DNA from 4 places in the Streptomyces sp. NPDC020299 genome. Region 4 is predicted to be linked to each of the others. Evidence: riboswitches for the same ligand, from Rfam matches in the RefSeq annotation. Region 4 holds a riboswitch; each other region holds the start of a gene.
What was found. A riboswitch is a leader RNA that binds a small molecule or an ion and turns the genes downstream of it on or off. The one in region 4 is predicted to bind cobalamin.
Positions count from the first base shown of each region.

Region 1: linked by a shared signal. The riboswitch ahead of ACH45E_RS42825 (cobalamin biosynthesis protein) and the one ahead of ACH45E_RS15110 (CbtB-domain containing protein) in region 4 are both predicted to bind cobalamin.
Region 2: linked by a shared signal. The riboswitch ahead of ACH45E_RS13585 (prenyltransferase/squalene oxidase repeat-containing protein) and the one ahead of ACH45E_RS15110 (CbtB-domain containing protein) in region 4 are both predicted to bind cobalamin.
Region 3: linked by a shared signal. The riboswitch ahead of ACH45E_RS09630 (HoxN/HupN/NixA family nickel/cobalt transporter) and the one ahead of ACH45E_RS15110 (CbtB-domain containing protein) in region 4 are both predicted to bind cobalamin.

Region 1 covers NZ_JBIRWL010000030.1:57,453-61,915, reverse strand. The annotation lists gene ACH45E_RS42830 (cobyric acid synthase) at 1-385, opposite strand, end outside; gene ACH45E_RS42825 (cobalamin biosynthesis protein) at 382-1,323, opposite strand; cobalamin riboswitch at 1,439-1,579, opposite strand; gene ACH45E_RS42820 (hypothetical protein) at 1,719-1,946, opposite strand; gene ACH45E_RS42815 (inorganic phosphate transporter) at 1,984-3,231, opposite strand; gene ACH45E_RS42810 (lysozyme) at 3,364-4,143, opposite strand; gene ACH45E_RS42805 (class II aldolase/adducin family protein) at 4,343-4,463, shown strand, end outside.
Region 2 covers NZ_JBIRWL010000004.1:470,206-474,668, reverse strand. The annotation lists gene ACH45E_RS13585 (prenyltransferase/squalene oxidase repeat-containing protein) at 1-1,125, opposite strand, end outside; cobalamin riboswitch at 1,238-1,367, opposite strand; gene ACH45E_RS13580 (phosphotransferase) at 1,438-2,103, shown strand; gene ACH45E_RS13575 (XRE family transcriptional regulator) at 2,324-2,974, shown strand; gene ACH45E_RS13570 (hypothetical protein) at 2,971-3,543, shown strand; gene ACH45E_RS13565 (MAB_1171c family putative transporter) at 3,543-4,463, shown strand, end outside.
Region 3 covers NZ_JBIRWL010000003.1:378,765-383,227, forward strand. The annotation lists gene thrS (threonine--tRNA ligase) at 1-1,256, shown strand, start outside; gene ACH45E_RS09625 (nucleoside hydrolase) at 1,322-2,290, shown strand; gene ACH45E_RS09630 (HoxN/HupN/NixA family nickel/cobalt transporter) at 2,305-3,381, opposite strand; cobalamin riboswitch at 3,410-3,594, opposite strand; gene ACH45E_RS09635 (metalloregulator ArsR/SmtB family transcription factor) at 3,675-4,034, shown strand; gene ACH45E_RS09640 (glycoside hydrolase family 13 protein) at 4,358-4,463, shown strand, end outside.
Region 4 covers NZ_JBIRWL010000005.1:164,563-169,025, reverse strand. The annotation lists gene ACH45E_RS15125 (hypothetical protein) at 75-359, shown strand; gene ACH45E_RS15120 (histidine phosphatase family protein) at 456-1,046, shown strand; gene ACH45E_RS15115 (CbtA family protein) at 1,128-1,880, opposite strand; gene ACH45E_RS15110 (CbtB-domain containing protein) at 1,902-2,123, opposite strand; cobalamin riboswitch at 2,160-2,304, opposite strand; gene ACH45E_RS15105 (acyltransferase) at 2,388-3,479, opposite strand; gene ACH45E_RS15100 (bifunctional YncE family protein/alkaline phosphatase family protein) at 3,782-4,463, opposite strand, start outside.

The DNA of each region.
Region 1 (4,463 bases), on a different contig from region 4:
CGTCATACGTGCCCCGCAACTCCTCCAGGCACTCCAGCACGGTCCCCAGCAGCCGCTGCTGGCGCCCCCCGTGGTAGCCACGGGCGCTCAGCTCGCCCACGGGCTTGCCCAGCAGCACCACTTGGCTGCTCTGTTCCCCACCGGGCTTGAGCAGCACGGGATTCATCAGCGCGGTCGGCTCGACCCGGCACGCCTGCGCCTGCATGGCCTGTGCCCGCCCGATCTCCGCGCCCTGGCGCGTCACGAACGAGTTGAGGGACATGTTCTGCGCCTTGAAGGGCGCGACCTTGACCCCCTGCCGCACCAGCCAGCGGCAGATCCCGGCCGTGACGACGCTCTTGCCCGCGTCGGAGGTGGTGCCGGCGACGAGGAGACCCCCGCTCATTTCCCACGTCCCTTCACGAGGATGCGCGCGGCGGCGGTGACGCCGAGCGCCAGGAGACCGACGCGCCTGGAGAGCCGTACGGCCCGGTCGATGTCGGGCACGGCGACGGCGCGTCCCTCCTGGTGGAGCACCGGCCGGTGCTCCACCCGCCCGCCGTACGAGAGCGTCCCGCCCAGCCGCACGCCGAGCGCCCCCGCGAACGACGCCTCCACGGGCCCGGCGTTGGGGCTCGGGTGCCGGTCCGCGTCGGCCCGCCAGGCCCGTACGGCACCGCGGCGGTCGTCCCCGGCCGCGGCGGCCAGTACGGCGGTCAACCGCGCCCCCGGCCAGCCCGCGAGGTCGTCCAGCCGGGCCGAGGCCCACCCGTACCGCCGGTATCGGGGCGACTTGTGCCCGACCATGGCGTCGAGGGTGTTGACGGCCCGGAAGCCCAGCAGACCCGGGACCCCGCCCACGGCTCCCCACACCAGGGCCCCCACCACCGCGTCGGAGGTGTTCTCGGCGACGGACTCCACCACGGCCCGGGCGATCCCGTCGGCGTCGAGCGCCTGCGGATCCCTTCCGCACAGGTGCGGCAGCCGCGCCCGGGCGGCCTCTACGTCCCCGGCCTCCAGGGCACGCCCGATGCCACGGGCCTCGCGGGCGAGGGAGGTTCCGCCCACGACGGCCCAGGTGGCGGCGGCGGTCAGCGCGACGGAGGCGGCACGGGAGGGACGTACGGCCGCGGCGGCGACGGCTCCCAGGCCGGCGGCACCGCCCACGCACACCGCGGTGTGCAGCGCGCCCCACCCCCGGTGGTCCCGCCACAGCACCCGCTCGACGGCACCGGCGGCCCGCCCGAACGCGGCCACCGGATGCCCGCGCCGCGGGTCACCGAGCAGATGGTCGCCGAGGAGGCCGGCGGCGGCGCCGTACGCGAAGACGCGATCGGCACGCATCGGCTCAGCCGGCCGTGGGGGCGGGCAGCGATCTGGTGCGGTACCTGAGAGCCTGCGCTCTCAAACGGCAGGCGAGCATGGCGATATGTCCTCACTCAGGGTGTCCGCGCCCTGGTTCGACGAGACCGGCGGTGGGAGTTCCTGGCTCCCGGGGCTACCTACCCCGGTGACAGTGGCGGGACCGCGCCGGATTCACACCGGCTTCCTCCCTTGCCGCCGTACATGGCTCCGGAAGTCCACCACGGCCCCGGAAGGGCCGTCAACTTGCCGTTGACCTGCACGGGGAGAGTGTGCTGAGGCCCACATCGAAGCCCGGGTGGTGGTGGGGCGGCATGCGAAAGGCTCCTTCCCGAAGACTTCGAAGTCTTCGGGAAGGAGCCTGTTCGAGGCCTGGGTCAGGCCTTGTGCATGATCAGGTAGATCCCGTAGGCCACCGCTGCCGCGCACGCCGCGAAGCACACGTACGCCCCGGTGACGGCCAGCGCCGCCGAGTCGCCCTGCGCGACGGCGCGTTCGCGTCGTGACAGGCCCTGGACGCCGAGGGTGAAGAGGGCCACCAGGCCGACGGTGACCGCGAGGCTGACGCCGAAGACGGAGCCGAGGGCTGCCCAGTCGATCTTCATAACAGAGGCTGCTTTCTTGGTGCCCGGGTGCCCGGGATCAGACGGCGGCGGCCGGCGGGGTCGCCGGGTCGGCGGCGACGGGTGCCGCAGGGGACGGGATCGTGGCCGACAGGTCCTCGGCCACCACACCCACCGGGGGCGGGGTGACGACGGCGATCGCGGTGGTGATCACGCCGGCCGGCTCCTCGGTCTCGTTGACGTTGCTCGCGTCGACCACCTCGCGGCGGGAGAGCTTCCAGATCGCGGCGCTGGAGGCCACGAGGAAGACCGCCACCAGCGCGGTGCCCCAGTCGCCGAGGTCGGTGACCGTCTCGGCGAGCGCGCCGACCAGCGCGGCGGCCGGGAGGGTCAGCGCCCAGGCGACGAACATCCGGGTCGCCGTGGACCAGCGGACCACTCCGCCCTTGCGGCCCAGGCCCGCGCCCATCACGGAGCCGGAGACGACATGGGTGGTGGAGAGGGAGAAGCCGAGGTGGGAGGAGGCGAGGATGGCGGTCGCGGCGCTGGTCTGGGCCGCGAAGCCCTGCCGCGGCTCCAGTTCGGTCAGGCCCTTGCCCATGGTGCGGATGATGCGCCAGCCGCCGATGTAGGTGCCGAGCGCGATGGCCATGCCCGCGGAGAGGATCACCCAGGTGGGAGGGTTGGAGCCGGGGGCGATGGAACCGCCGGCGATCAGCGCGAGGGTGATGATGCCCATCGTCTTCTGCGCGTCGTTGGTGCCGTGGGCGAGGGAGACCAGACCGGCCGAGGCGATCTGGCCGGCGCGGTAACCCTTGCGGGTGGCCTCGCCCTCGGCGTTCTTGCCGATGCCGTAGGAGAACCGGGTGGCGAGCATCGCCGCGATGCCCGCGACGACCGGCGCGGCGACCGCCGGGAGCAGCACCTTGGTGACGAGGACGTCACCGTGGACGGCACCGAAGCCCGCGGAGGCGACGGTGGCGCCGATCAGGCCGCCCATGAGGGCGTGCGAGGAACTGGAGGGCAGCCCCACCAGCCAGGTGACCAGGTTCCAGAGGATCGCGCCGACCAGGGCGGCGAATATGACCTCGGGACGTATGCCGTTCTCGTCGACGAGACCCTTGGAGATCGTGTTGGCGACCTCCACGGAGAGGAAGGCGCCCACAAGGTTGAGCGCGGCGGACATGGCCACCGCGACCTTGGGCTTGAGTGCACCGGTCGAGATGGTGGTGGCCATCGCGTTGGCGGTGTCGTGGAAACCGTTCGTGAAATCGAACGCAAGTGCGGTTACGACCACAATCGCGAGGATCAGCGAGAAGCTTTCCATTTACCCAGGCATTCTTTCGAGCGTCGTTGGCTGGTTGACCGTAAGCAACCTGGGTGAACGGAAGATGAACTGGGATGGGCATTGTGGTGCCGGATACGGAGGTGGCCGTTCCGCTCCGGTTTGGCCCTTCGGCTAGTCGCCCCTCGCGAACGACTTCAGTCCGGCCGGGGAGCCGTTGAAGAGATTTTGGTCACCCGGAAGGCTGCCGCTGTTGTCGTACTGCCAGAAGGTCCAGTGCGACCACCCGGCCGGCAGGGCGCCGGGGTCCCCGGAGTGGCGGGCGAGCCACAGCGCGTGGTCGGCGAAGGCGCGGCTGCGGCCGGTGCAGTCGTTCCACCAGTGGGCGGTGGAGTAGATCACCGGGCGGCGGCCGGTCTCCCGTTTCATCTCGTCGCTGAAGTCCTGGATCCAGTCGACCATCCTCGCCCTGCTCAGGCCGTAGCACTTGTGCCCGCCGTCGTACGGGTTGTACTCGATGTCCAGTGCGGGCGGCAGTGTCCAGCCGTCGGCGGTCCAGGAGCCGCCGTGGCGCACGAAGTACGCGGCCTGGGCGGCTCCCGGCGACTCGTCCGGCAGTGCGAAGTGGTACGCCCCCCTGATCAGGCCGGCCTCGCGCGAGCCGCTGTACTGCCGGGTGAAGTAGGGGTTGCGGTAGTCGGTGGACTCGGTCGCCTTGATGTAGACGAAGCGGGCGCCCTTGGCCTTCACTTCCGGCCAGTCGACGTTCTTCTGGTGGGACGAGACGTCGTGCCCCTTGGGCAGGCCCGCCGCCGTGGCCCGGGCGCCGGTGAGGGCCGCCGCCGCGACGGCGAGCGCCGCTGTGGCCGTCACGAGCAGGCGGGCGTGAAGGCGGGTGCGAAGGCGGGCGTGAAGGCGGGTGCGAAAACGTGTACGAAGATGGTACAAGTCCATGATTCCCCCCGGAATGGCGACATGCACGACGAAACGTGCAAAGAGTATTGGAAGATCGTGTGATGAACGATGATCTCCGGCCAAGCGTGAGTAGGGAGGTATTTATGGAGCTATGCACCTTTTCGGGGAGGGCTCGATTCCGGCCTGGACAGCGCCACCGTGACGCCGCGTCAGCAGCCGCCCTGGCAGGATCACGGCCATGGCTGAAGAGAGCAGGGGCGTGCGTGAGCAGGAGTCACGGGCCTGGGAGGCGCTGGTCGCGACGGCCCGCCGGACCGTGGCCGAGGGACTCGTCGTCGGCACCTCCGGCAACGTGTCGG
Region 2 (4,463 bases), on a different contig from region 4:
CGCCGGCTTGGTCTCAGCGCCGGTCGCCCGTCCCGTTGCCGCCGTCTGCGGCGCCGGTCCGGTCGCGTCGAGCGCCCGCACCAGGTCCGTACCGCCGAAGTCGTGCGGGTCGGCGCCCATCGCGTGCGCGGCGAGGATCAGCTCGGCGTAGGCGGCGGGGCCGGACTGCTTCGCCCACTGCGCCGCGTGCTTCTCCAGCCAGGCGTACGGCCTTTGCGCCTGATCCGCCCAGCCCTGTGCGGCGAGGGCGACGACCGCGTCCGCGGTGTTGCCGTAGTCGGGCTGGTCCTTGGCGCCGGGGAGGCTGGAGGTGAGGTGGCCGGTGTCGTGCGTCTGGTCCGCCAGGTAGGCGGCGCCGTTGCGGGCGATCTGCTGCGGGGCGAGCGGCTTGTCGGAGTTGGCGCAGACGTAGCCCTCCTCCGGTGCCTTCCCGGCCGTCGTCACGAAGCCCTTGCCGAGCGAGCCCAGCACCCCGGCCGCCGTCGCGTCCGCGTTGGCCGCCAGTTTGCCCTTCTTGTCCGGCTGGTAGGCGAGGGCGCCGCCGCCGTCCTCGTCGCAGGGGATGGACCACTTGGCCAGCAGTTCGGCCGGGGTCCTGCCCTCGGTACGGAGCTGGAGGGGGTGCTCGCCGGCCGCCGCGAGGGCACCGATGACGACGGAGGTGGAGTTGGTGTCGCTGGGCGAGCCCGGCGTGTAACTCCAGCCGCCGTCCTCGTTCTGCATCGCCTTCAGCCAGACGGCGGCCTTGTGGACCTCCCCCTCGTGCTCGCCGAGCGCGTGCAGGGCCTGTACGGCGGCGGCCGTGCTGTTGGTGTCGGCCTGGGCGGAGGTCTTCGCGCACGACTTGGCGGGGTCCGGGCGGTAGGCGGCGAAGCCCCCGTCGGCGCACTGCTGCCCGACCAGCCAGTCGATGGCCTTCGCGGCGGGCCGGACACCGGCCGTGCGCTGGGCGAGCAGCGCGAGGGACTGCCGCCACACGCCGTCGTACTTCGGGTCCGTGCTGCCGTACAGCCCGGACGGGAGCGCCGTCGACGGGGAGGGCGACGGCGACGCGGCCGTGGCGGGCGCGGCTGCGGCTATGACGCCGACGGTGGCGAGAACCGCGGCGCTGCGGCGGACGTTCATGGTCGGCTACTGCCTCTCCCTGCGGGGGAGCACGGGCAGCACGGGGACACCCCGGGCGGCTCGGCTCCGTAGACCTCGACGGTGCCGCGCGCGGCGGGTTGCCGCGCACGTGAGCCGGTCAACGTCCGTACGGGGCAGTCCGGCTCACCGTCGTGACGGTTTACGGTTGCGGGTCAGCGCCGGAATTGCACCGGCTTCCCCCCGTACGGGTGTGATGACGCCCGGACACTGTACCCGGCGGTAGACAGCGGCTGGGAGGCGGCTGTGCGTCAGGGGAGTCAGGGGGCCGTGTGAGGTGGCTAGGGTCGCGTCATGCTGCCGACGGGGAGACCGCTGGGTTCCGGCCGGACGGCCGACGTGTACGAGATCGACGAGGCGTGGGTGCTGCGCCGCGACCGGGCGGGCCGGGGGGACGCCGCCGCGGACGGCGCGGTGATGGCGTACGTACGGGAGCACGGCTACCCGGTGCCCCGGGTGCGGCCGTCCGGCTCGCGCACCGACCTGGTGATGGAACGGCTGTCCGGACCGACCATGCTGGCCGCCCTCCTGGACGGCTCGCTGGGCGCGGCCGAGGCGGGCGCGGAACTCGCCCGGCTGCTGCGGCTGCTGCACGCCGTCCCCGCCCGGGACTCCGCCGCCCCCGGCGCCCGCGTCCTGCACCTGGACCTGCACCCCGACAACGTGATCCTCACCCCGGACGGTCCCCGGGTCATCGACTGGAGCAACGCCGAGGACGGGCCGCCCGGTCTCGACTGGGGCATGTCCGCGGTGATCCTCGCCGAGGTCGCCGTCGGCGGCGAAGCCCTCGCCGCCCCGGCCCGCGCGCTGCTCACCGCCTTGCTCGCCGCCCCGTCCGGCCTGACGGAGACGGGGCTGACCGAGGCGCGGCGGCGGCGCGCCGCCAATCCGACGATGAGCGCACGGGAGGTCGAACTCCTCGGGGAGGCCGTGGAGTTGGTACGGACGCTCATCCGCTGACGACCCGGGTTGTCCCGACCCCCGATGCCGCTCCCCCATAGGCGGCACCCGGGGCCGGGGCCGGGTGGCGTCATGATCCTGTCCCGCGCGAGCCTCAACTGTCAACGATTGCTGCCTAATTCAGCAGCTGTCATTGACATCACTTCTCGACCGGCGGGCGACCCGGTAGCCTCGCGTCAACTCAGCCACGAAACCGACGACATGCCCAGGGGGGACATCGGTGAGTGACGCCCACGCCCCGCTCGCCGGCCTGCTCGACCGGCTCGGGGAGCTGACCGAACGGCCGGGCCGGCTACCGGAGGTCCTGGACGTGGCCGGCCTCTCGTACCGCACCGGCATCCCCGCCGAGGTGGTCGCCCGACTGCTCGCGGGCGGCGCCGCCCCCGACACCGGGCTGGCCCAACGGGTGCGGCAGCGGCTCGACTTCATCCGCGAGACCCGGCGCAGACCGGACGGCAAGCGCTACTCGCTGGACGAGCTGGCCAGGATCGCGGGCACCAGCCGGCAGTGGCTGAGCGAGTGGCGCAAGAGCGGCATGCCGAGCCTGGAACACACCGACCGGCTGCGCAGGTTCTTCGGCCTCCCCGCCGGATACTTCACCGCGGACGAGCCGGAGGCCCTGTACGAGGCCCTCCTGCCGGTGCTCCAGAGCCTGGAGGCGCAGGCCGACCCGCTGCTGCGGCTGCGCGAGAGCGGACTGGTACGACTGGCCATGCGCGCCCCGCGGATGAACCCCCGTCAGCTCGCCACGCTCGCCGACCTGGCCGAGATGATCATCACATCCGAGGACACGGACCCGAGCGCCGGGAACACGGACACGGGTGCCGGGAACACGGACACGAGCGCGGACATCACGAAGGACCGTCAGTGAGCCGGAAAAGATCGCCGAAGCGCTTCCTCGCCCAGCTCGTCCGCGACACCGCCCGCACCCTGACCCCGCCGACCGGGCCCGAGGCGTTCCTGCACGCCGTGTGCGACACGCTCAGCCCGCGGCTGGACCGCCCCGTACGGCTCAAGTTCGTCGCCTTCCCGCCGGAGTTGGACGTCTCCGGGGTCACCTTCGCCAAGGACGACGAGTACATCGTCGTGGTCGAGGACCGCGCGCCCGGCGCGCACAAGTTCGTCATCGCGGGGCACGAGATCGGCCACATCTACTACCAGACCCTGGACGTCCACTACCCGGCCGGCCTGCCCGCCGCCGCGCGCCGGCTGCTGTCCCGGGCCGAGGAGGACATCCCCTGGGAGCGGGTGGTCGCCATGGCCACGCGGTCCCCGGCCGCCACGACCGCCGAGGCCGAGTGGGAGGCCGAGGAGTGCGGACTGCGCCTGGCGGCCAAGTACGCCAAGGTCGTCGGCCCCTCGGCCGCGCCCGGCCGGACGACCCAGGACACCCTGACCGACCGTCTGTCGTCGTCGCTGGGCAACGCCGGCGGCCTGTGATGCGCTGGGACATAGCCGGCTCGTTCCTCGCCTACGCCGTGCCGGCCGTGCTGCTCGCCGTGGCCTTCGTGATCAAAGTGCCACTGCTCAGGCGGGCGTGGCAGGACCCGATCCTGCGGGCGACGGCCCTGCTGCTCGGCATCGGCGCCGTCACGTTCGCCTCCCTGCCGCCGGGCAACCTGCACCGCATCAACGCGCTCACCGGGGTGCCGAACTTCGCCGGCCTCTGGGTCTACTCGCTGCTCAGCGTCTACTGCGGCGCCTGCCTGTGGCTGATCATCACCTGGCGCGAGCCGCCCTCCCCGGCCCGGCGCCGGCGCACCCGCACGATCTGGATCGCGTACTCCCTGATCGTCGTCGGCCTGTGGGTGACCTTCTTCCTCGGCGACCACCACGTCGAGCGGCTGCGCGATCTGGACACCTACTACGCGACGACGCCGTGGATGCGCGAGTTCGCCATGCTCTACCTCGTCGCCCACATGGTGTCCGCCGTGGCCGCCGCGAGCATGCTGTGGGCCTGGTTCCGCGAGGTCCGCGACACCTGGCTGCGCCGCGCGGTGGTGCTCCTCCAGGTCGCCTACGCCCTCGGGCTCGTCTTCGACGTCGCCAAGATCGCCGCGATCGGGGCCCGCTGGAGCAGCCGGAACTGGGACTGGCTGTCGACGTACGTCGCGCCGCCGTTCGCCATCGCCGAGGCGATCCTGGTCGGGGTCGGCTTCATCGCCGGGCAGACCGGGCCGCTCGCCGAGGAACGCCGCCGGATGTGGCGCGCCCACCGCCGCCTGGAACCGCTGTGGCAGGCCGTGCTGACGGTCACCGCCCCGTCCGCCCCGGCGACCGGCCGGGTCAGCGGCGCCGAACTCCAGCTCGAACTGCGCCGGGCCGCCATCAACGACGCCCTGCTCAAACTCGCCCCGCAC
Region 3 (4,463 bases), on a different contig from region 4:
GTTCTCGTCCCGGCCACCACACCACCCGCGAGGAGACCGCGATGCACGATCACCGCCGGCTCGGCCGTGAACTGGGCCTGTTCGACACCGATCCGCTGATGGGCGCGGGGCTGCCGTACTGGCTCCCGGACGGGGCCGTCGTACGGCACACCCTGGAGGAGTACGTCCGGGAGGCGGAGCGCGCGGCCGGGTACCGGCATGTGTACTCGCCCGTCCTCGGCAAACGGGAGCTGTACGAGCTGTCCGGCCACTGGGACCACTACAGCGACGACATGTTCCCGCCCATGCGACTCGGGGCTGAAGAGGTCGTGCTGCGGCCCAGCCTCTGCCCCCACCATGCACTGATCTACCGCTCCCGCTCCCACAGTTACCGCGAACTGCCCCTGCGGATCGCAGAGTTGGGTGCCATGTACCGGTCCGAGCCGTCCGGGGTGCTGGGCGGGCTGACCCGGGTGCGGTCCATCCAGCTCAACGACGCCCATATCTTCTGCACCCTGGACCAGGCGGTCGAGGAGGCCCGGGCGGCCCTCGGCCTGATCGCCCGCGCTTATGCCGACCTAGGCATCCGGGCCTCCCGGTACCGTCTCTCGCTCCCCGGGGAGGGCGGCAAGTACGTCGCCGACCCGGCCCTGTGGCAGCGGGCGACCGCGATGCTGCGCGAGGTGCTGGCGGAGTCCGGGCAGGAGTACGAGGAGGCGGCGGGCGAGGCCGCCTTCTACGGCCCCAAGATCGACGTGCAGGTCACCGACCCCGCCGGCCGTGAGGCCACCCTCTCCACCGTCCAGATCGACTTCCACCAGCCCGAACGCTTCGACCTGCACTACATCGGCGCCGACGGGGCCAAGCACCGCCCGGTCATGGTGCACCGCAGCGTCATCGGCAGCATGGAGCGCGCGGTCGCGCATCTCGTCGAGGAGCACGGCGGCGCGTTCCCGGCCTGGCTGGCACCGGTGCAGCTGGTCGTGCTGCCGGTCGCCGAGGCCCAGGCGGAGCAGGCGGAGGCGGTGGTGCGGGAGGCCGCCGCGCGGGGCCTGCGGGCCGAACTCTCCGGTCCCGGGCAGGGCACCCTGGGCGCCCGGATCCGCGCGGGGCGCCTGGTGCCGTACCAGGTGGTGATCGGCGACCGGGAGGCCGGCGCGGGCCTGGCCGCCGTACGGCTGCGGGACGGCCGGCGGCCCGGGGCTCTACCGGTCGAGGACCTGCTGCGGCGGATCGGCGACCGGGTGGCGGCGCGCGGTACCGGACTGTGGGAGTGACCTGGTGACATAGGGGGCCGTCCCAGACCTGTCCTAGGGTCGGGTACGAACGGAAGGAGTCCGCCGTGACCGGTCAGCCCATTCCCGTGATCATCGACTGCGACACCGGTGTCGACGACGCCCTCGCCCTGCTGTTCGCCGTCCGCCACCCGGACCTGGAGCTGCGCGCGGTGACGTGCGTGGCCGGGAACACGGACGTCGACGGGGTGGTCCGCAACACGCTGACCGTGCTGGAGCAGGCGGGCGCGCCGGACGTTCCGGTGGCCCGGGGTGCCGAGCGGCCGCTGATCGAGCCGTCCCGCTCGGCCCGGCACGTGCACGGGCACGACGGTATGGGCGACCTGGGGCTGCCCGCGCCCACCCGGGCCCCGGCCGCCGTGGACGCGGTGACGCTGCTGCGCCGCGAGATCCTCGCCTCGCCCCGTCCGGTCACCCTGATCCCGACGGCCCCGCTCACGAACATCGCGCTGCTGCTGCGCACCCATCCGGAGGTGACCGGCAACATCGAGCGGATCGTGTTCATGGGCGGCGCGGTGGCCACCGGGAACGCCACGCCCGTCGCCGAGTTCAACGTCTGGCACGATCCGGAGGCGGCGGCGGTCCTGCTCACCGCGGGTGTGCCGATCACCATGTACGGGCTGGACGTCTTCCAGCGGGTCGTCGTCCCCGGCGTCCACGTACGACGGCTGCGGGCGAGTGCCGAGCCCGGCACCCGGCTGGCCGGCGAGCTGCTCGCGCACCGGCCGGCCACACAGGGCGGCTCCCCCGAGGCCGAGGCGGCGGGCGGCCTGGGTGACGCGGGCGCGGTCTGCGCGGTCGCCGACCCGGAGGGCATCACCACCCGGCTGCTGCCCGTCGAGGTCTGTCTCGCGCCCGGTCCGGGCCGGGGGCAGACGATCGTCGACCGCCGGCCCCGGCCTGGCGAGTCCGAGATCCACGAGGGCGTCCGTGAACAGGCCCTGGTGGACGTGGCGTTGGACGTGGACGTCGACCGGTTCGTGAAGCTGTACCTGGAGACGGTCGAGCGGCCGTAGGCGGAGCGGCGGGCTTACTGGTCGGTCGTGGCGGGGGCCGGGGTCTCGGTCTGGGGCTGAGGCGTCCAGCGTTCCTCGACCCTCGCCACCTTCCAGTACGCCACCGCCGCCGCCCACACCACCACGAACAGGCCGACGATGAGATAGCCGACGTTGCCGAGTTCGAGGCCGAGGAGTTCCATCGTGGCGATGACGAAGGCGACGGCGATGGACAGGCCGGTGATGGTGAGGTTGTAGAACACCTTGCGCACCGGGTTCGAGAACGCCCACTGGTAGGCGAAGTTCATGAACGTGCCGTCGAGGGTGTCGAACAGGCTCATCCCGGCGGCGAAGAGGAGGGGGAGGCAGAGGATCGCGTACCAGGGCAGGCCCGCCGCCGCGCCCGAGCCGGCCATCACCATCAGCGTGACCTCGGTCGCCGTGTCGAAGCCGAGGCCGAAGAGGAAGCCCAGCGGGAACATCTGGCCCGGGCGGGTGATGGACCTGGTGAGGCGGCCGAGGACGCGGTTCATGAAGCCCCGGGAGTCGAGGTGCTGTTCGAGCTCCTGCTCGTCGTACGAACCCGCCCGCATCGCCCGGAAGACGCGCAGGATGCCGAAGAGGGCGACCAGGTTGAGCGCGGCCACGAGATAGAGGAACGTGGCCGAGACCGTCGTACCCATGACGCCCAGCACCTGGTGGGTACGGGAGTTCTCGTTCATCACCCGGCCCGCCAGCTGTGTGCCGCCGGCGATCATCGCGGCAAGCAGGACCACGACGCTGGAGTGCCCGAGCGCGAACCAGAAGCCCACCGACACCGGCCGCTTGCCGTCCGCCATCAGTTTGCGGGTGGTGTTGTCGATCGCGGCGATGTGGTCGGCGTCGAAGGCGTGCCGCATGCCGAGGGTGTAGGCGGTGACGCCGAGCCCGATGCCGAAGGCATTGGAGCCGACCTCGTAGTGACCGGGGGCGACGAGGAGGAACAGGATGCCGAAGGCGACGACGTGGAGGGCGGCGATCACACCCATCAGCCCGGCGGTCTTGACGGTGTCCTCGCGCCGCCAGCGGAAGGAGGCGGCCTTGGTCTCGGGCCGGGTCTCGGGCAGGGTCATCCGGTTCACGCTCCAGCACCTCGTGGATCACTTCGTGAGCTGCCGTGGCCGGTCTCCTGGCTTACGGGTATGACGTCCTCCGTCCCTGCCTTCCCGGTCGTACGACCAGTGGCCCGGCGGGTGCCGGACGGGACGGGAACTCCCCGATCACAGTGGCGAGGGCCGCGTCGACATCGCATCGACTTCCCGAACACCACGGCCCGCCCACCGTAGGGGGGTGGGCAGTTGTCTGCAAAGCTGCGTACCTGCGCAGGTATTGAAGATCACAGAACCGCGCCTGCGAATATGACGGTATGCATCTCGTGCCTGCCGACCGCGCGGACCGTCGCACCATCGACGGTCACCGGGTGTGCGACGCCATCGCCGCGATCGGCGAACCCGGCCATGTGCGCGCCTGGGCCGACCGCTTCTCGCTGCTCGCCGACGCCAAGCGGCTCGCTCTGCTGCTCGCCCTGCACCGCACCGGCCCGCTCGCCGTGTCCGATCTGGCGATCGCGACGGGAATGAACGACCCCGCGGTGTCGCAGGCGCTCAGGCTGCTGCGGGCCGCGGGGGTCGTGGCGGGGGAGAAGGAAGGGCGGGTGGTCAGGTACCGGGTGGTGGACGCGGAGGTTCAGAGCCTGCTCAGCCACTGCGCGGCCGACGGAGGCTGACCGGCGAGTCGCGACGACGATGGCCGCGTCTCGCCTCCGGCGAGGCTGCCGGAGGCGCTGCCGCGAGCGTCGGGCGTCGGGGGTGGGGTCGACTCGGAGGCGGATGGGATCGGCGTGCCGGTGGATGTCACTTGCTCGGGCACTGCGCGGTCGACGGAGGCTGACCGGTGCGTCGCGAGGACGATGGCCGTGCCACCCGCGAGGAGCACCGCAGCGCCCCCGGCGGGCATGTGCCCGGAATGATCTACTCCGTGGAGTGTGAGGGTTCGCTTTCCCGGCAATGTGGACAGGCTCTCCCCGTCGTCCTTTCCGAGGGAGCCGCCGTGACCGACCTTTCGTCCAGGAATCCCGACTGGTGGCGCCAGGCCGTCATCTACCAGGTCTATCCCCGCAGCTTCGCCGACGCCGACGGCGACGGGCTCGGTGACA
Region 4 (4,463 bases):
CCACACCGTCCGGACCAGGCCGCCATGCGCGGCATCGACCGTCCAACATGACCTGAACCGTAGGGAGATCAACTATGTACGCAGCCGTCAGACGGTACTCAGGAGTGACCGATCCGGCCGAGGCGGGGCGCCGGGTGAACGAGGGTTTCGTCCCGCTCATCCGTGAGATCCCCGGCCTCGTGGCCTACTACTGGGTCGACGCCGGCAACGGAGTCATGGTTTCCACCAGCATCTTCGAGAACGAGGCGGGGGCCGACGAATCGATCAAGAGGGCGGCCGTCTTCGTACGGGACCACCTCGCGCCGCTGCTCCCCAACCCTCCCGAGGTCATGTCCGGCCAGGTCGTGGCTTCCGTATGACGCAGATCGGCGACGCGCGACGGGGCACCTCCCTGTTATGTTCGCGGCCGGGGCGGGCGATCCGCGTCCCACGCCGACCGCAGGAGGAGCAGCCACGTGACGAGCCGTGTCACCTTCGTGTCGGCCGCGACGAGCCCGTCGCTGCGTCAGGCCCGCTTCTACGACGGCGACTCGCTGGACGGCGTCGGGGCGGCCCGCGCCCGGTCGGCGGCCGGGTCGTTGCCCGCGCCGGCCCGGGTGTCCGCGTCTCCGAGTGTGCGCTGTCGGGAGACGGCGGTGGCGCTCGGTCTCGAGGCCGTTCAGACGCCGGAGTTGCGGGGTCTGGACGTGGGCCGCTGGCGGGGCAGCACTCTTGACGAGGTGGCGGCTGCCGAGCCGGAGGCGGTGGGCCAATGGCTCGCAGACCCCGGCTGGGCAGCCCACGGTGGGGAGTCGGTGCGGGACGTGTGCGAGCGGGTCGGGCGCTGGCTGGACGCCGCACAGGACACGGACGGCCGTACACTCGCCGTGGTCGAGCCGGAAGTCGTACGGGCCGCGGCCGTTCATGTACTGGGCCTGCCCGCATCGTCCTTCTGGCGGCTGGACGTACCGCCGCTGACGGCCACGGAGCTCAGTGGCCGGGCCGGACGGTGGAATCTGCGGCTCGGGCAGCCGCTGGCCGCGTCGGACACCGTCCCGGCGCGCTGAGGCCGTACGGGCGCGTCCCGCCCTGCACGAGAGGGGGCCCTCGGAAGGTTTCCGAGGGCCCCCTCTCGTATCCCGAAGCGTTCAGTTCGAGGCGGGAACTCTCCGCCCCGACGGGGCTGCCGCGGGCTTGGGATTCAGCTGCCGCTCGGCCAACTCACCGAAGAGCAGGCCGAATCCGCCCCACAGGACGGTCTGGATGGCCAGGGCCGACAGACGGAACCGCCACAGCAGGGTGGCCGGGAAGTCCTTCGGCACCTCGTTGATCGCCGGCAGGAACGCGTACGCCAGACCGATCACGACGACGAACACGGCCGCCGCGACCACCGTCGCCCACCAGGTGCCCAGGCCGGGCGCCAGGCGCTTGCCCAGTATGGTGGCGCCGATCGCGAGAAGGACGCTGAGCACCATCATCAGGAAGTACAGGGTGGTCCGCTTGCCGATGGTGTCGGGCTCACCGACGGACGGCGGGTTGGCCGGGTACTTCAGGAACGGTACGACGTACACGGCGAGCAGCGCGCAGCCGGACAGCAGCAGCGCCGTCGCACGCGGGCCGAAGCGGCCGATCCGGCCCAGCGCGAAGCAGTACGCGAGCGCGGCGATGCCACCGAAGGCGACCCCGTAGACCAGGACGCCGGTGGCGAGCCCGGCCGTGGACTGCAGGGAGCGGGAGACGACCTCCATCTCGTGCTCATGGGAGTGGGCGTCCTCGAAGCTGATCGCCTTGTCGACACTCGGCTCACCGAGAAGGTAGGCGGCGACCAGGGCGAGCACGCCGGCGGCCAGGCCGGCGAGCATGCCCCGCACGAGGAGATTTCTTACCGTTGCGGAATTCATGGGCGTGCGGCGTCCCTCGCGTCAGTGGCAGGGGAAGCCGAGCAGGTGGCGGGCGTCGTGCACCCACTCGTGGACGTCCGTGCCGCTGAGCACGGAGGTGGCGCCCTGCTCGGCGCCGACGAAGTACAGCAGGACGAGCATCAGGATGCCGAAGAAGACCGCCCAGGGGGCTATCGCCTTCAGCGGCAGCGTGGCGGGCACGGCGGGAGTGGTGGCTGTCGGCTGGGCGACGGTCTGCGCCATGGCAGAACCTCCTCCGGGAGTTCGCGTCCCATTTCGGTGGTGCACAGGACGACGGCCACGGGTCTGACTTGCCGGACACCCCGAAGGGCGTCTGGCATACAGTGGCGCGACCGTGCCGGATTCCCACCGGCTTCCGTCTCGCCGTCGTCAATATCGGACAGACCGTACCGCGTGACGCGGACACGGCCAAGACCGCACCACCCGGCGTGATCTTCCTCTCGAGCCGCGCGGCCGGCCGCACACGGGGCAGGCGGGTCAGGCGGGTCAGCCGTGCCGGCGTGAGCGGGCCGCCGAGAGCATGGACTTCCAGGATCGGTTTCGTTTGAAGGGCATCTCGAAGAGCTCTGCGAACAGCCAGGCCGACAGGATCGAAGCGGGCAGCCCCAGAACCACCGTGAAACAGAACGTGGGCAGTCCGGCCGATACGTAATCCGGGGCGATTTTCCGAACGATGACCATGACGATCGGCAGATGAATGAGGTAAAGGCTGTACGAGAAGTCGCCGAGGCCGCGCATGGGCCGCGTGGCCAGAAGCCGCATCACAGAGACGGGACGCCCGGTGGCGATCGCCGCCAGAAACATGGTCATGGCGGGCGCGACGGCGAGATCCACCCAGAAGTAGTGCTTTATTGTCCAGGTCGATCCCTGGACAACTATGAGCAATATCAGCGGCATGACGGCCACAGCGGCGAACCAATGCCAGGGCATGCGCCGTACCTTTTCCCGCGCGACAATGATTCCCGCGCCGACCAGACCGGCAACGAATACGGGCGCGAGATTCGGGGCAAGCCAGTTGTCACCCTCGACGGGTAACGAGTTTTCCGCCAACAGCCCGCGCAGGGCCACGAGTAGTGTCACGCCCGTGACCAGGAGTACCGCTCCCAGCCGTCGCCGGACGAACAGCAGCAAGGGAAAGACGAGATAGAGCTCCGCCTCCACGGCGATCGACCAGAACGCACCATTCGGCGTGCGAGCCGTGAACACATCCTGGGCCACCAGCCCATACACGATGATTGTTCTGAGGTTCGGCGGCCCATGATGGGAGGCGGGCACGACAAAGTAACCGACCACCGTGCTGAATGCGAGTGCGGCCCAATACGGCGGAAGGATTCGCCAGGCGCGACGCCGCAGGAACCGTGCGACACCGCCCTGTCGCCACCCGTGACGTGCCGGGGAAATAGCCAGCGAGAAACCGGACAGCACGAGAAAGAAGACGACGGCGAGACGCCCGTACATCAGCCAGCCCAGCCAGAACGGTCCCGAGTTCCTGGGAAACCCGGGAAAGGCCAGCAGCCAGCAATGAAAAAGGACCACATACAGTGCGGCCATACCGCGGAGCCCGTCGAGCCCCGGCACATGAATACCGCTGTTGACTTTGCTCCCCCCGCCCCCCTGCCGTACCAGGACGGCTATGTCAGACTCGCTGCTGACGGGACGGCTCGATAATGATGAAATTGTTCGGCCCTTCCTCTCGGCGCCGCGTTGAAGCGCACGTAGCCACCGCTCACGGTCCGGATGACACAGCGCCACCCGCGGTGACTCATACGTCGCACACAGCGAGGGAGTTCAATGCCGCACGCCCGGAGGCCGAGCCCGAGCACGGCGACGCCCCTGGCCGTCGGTGACGCCGGCCAGGGGCGTCTCAGGGGCGTGTCAGGTCAGCCGTCGGACTCGGGTGACGGGATGTAGGCGCCCGGCACGTCGTTGGGCGCGTAGACCTTGCCGTCGCCGGGGTACGGCTTGGTCCAGTTGTGTGTCTGGTACCAGGTGTAGCGGTTCATCTGCGTGGGGTTCGCGTAGTCGGGGACGGCCTTCGGGCCGGTCAGCCGCTGGTGCGACGCCCAGGTCTTCCACTGCGCCGCGAGCCCCCGCTGGGCCGCGGGCACCGCCGCGGACGTCGGCGCTGCCGCCGCCTTGGTGTCCTGGGGCGCCGGGGTGTCGGAGCCGCAGGAGGGCTGGGGGTTCACGCCGAGGGTCAGCGAGGTCCGGTTGGGCACCGCCGTGAACGGCGCGTTGTCCGCCTTCCGGGTGAACGCCCCGTACATCGGCGTGGCCGCGCTGTCCTTCTGGTTCATCGGGTGGATCCCGAGGATCTGCTCGATGGTGCGCATCATCGTGATCTGCGAGTAGTAGTGGTCGTCGACGGTGCCGCGCTTGGCCCAGGGGCTGATGATCTGGACCGGCGCCCGGTGGCCGTCGACGTGGTCGAGGCCGTTCTGGGAGTCGTCCTCGACCACGAAGATCGCCGAGTCCTTCCAGTACGTGCTGTGGGAGATCTCGTCGACCATCCTGCCGACCGCGAGGTCGTTGTCCGCGACCTCGGCGGACGCGTTCGCCGGA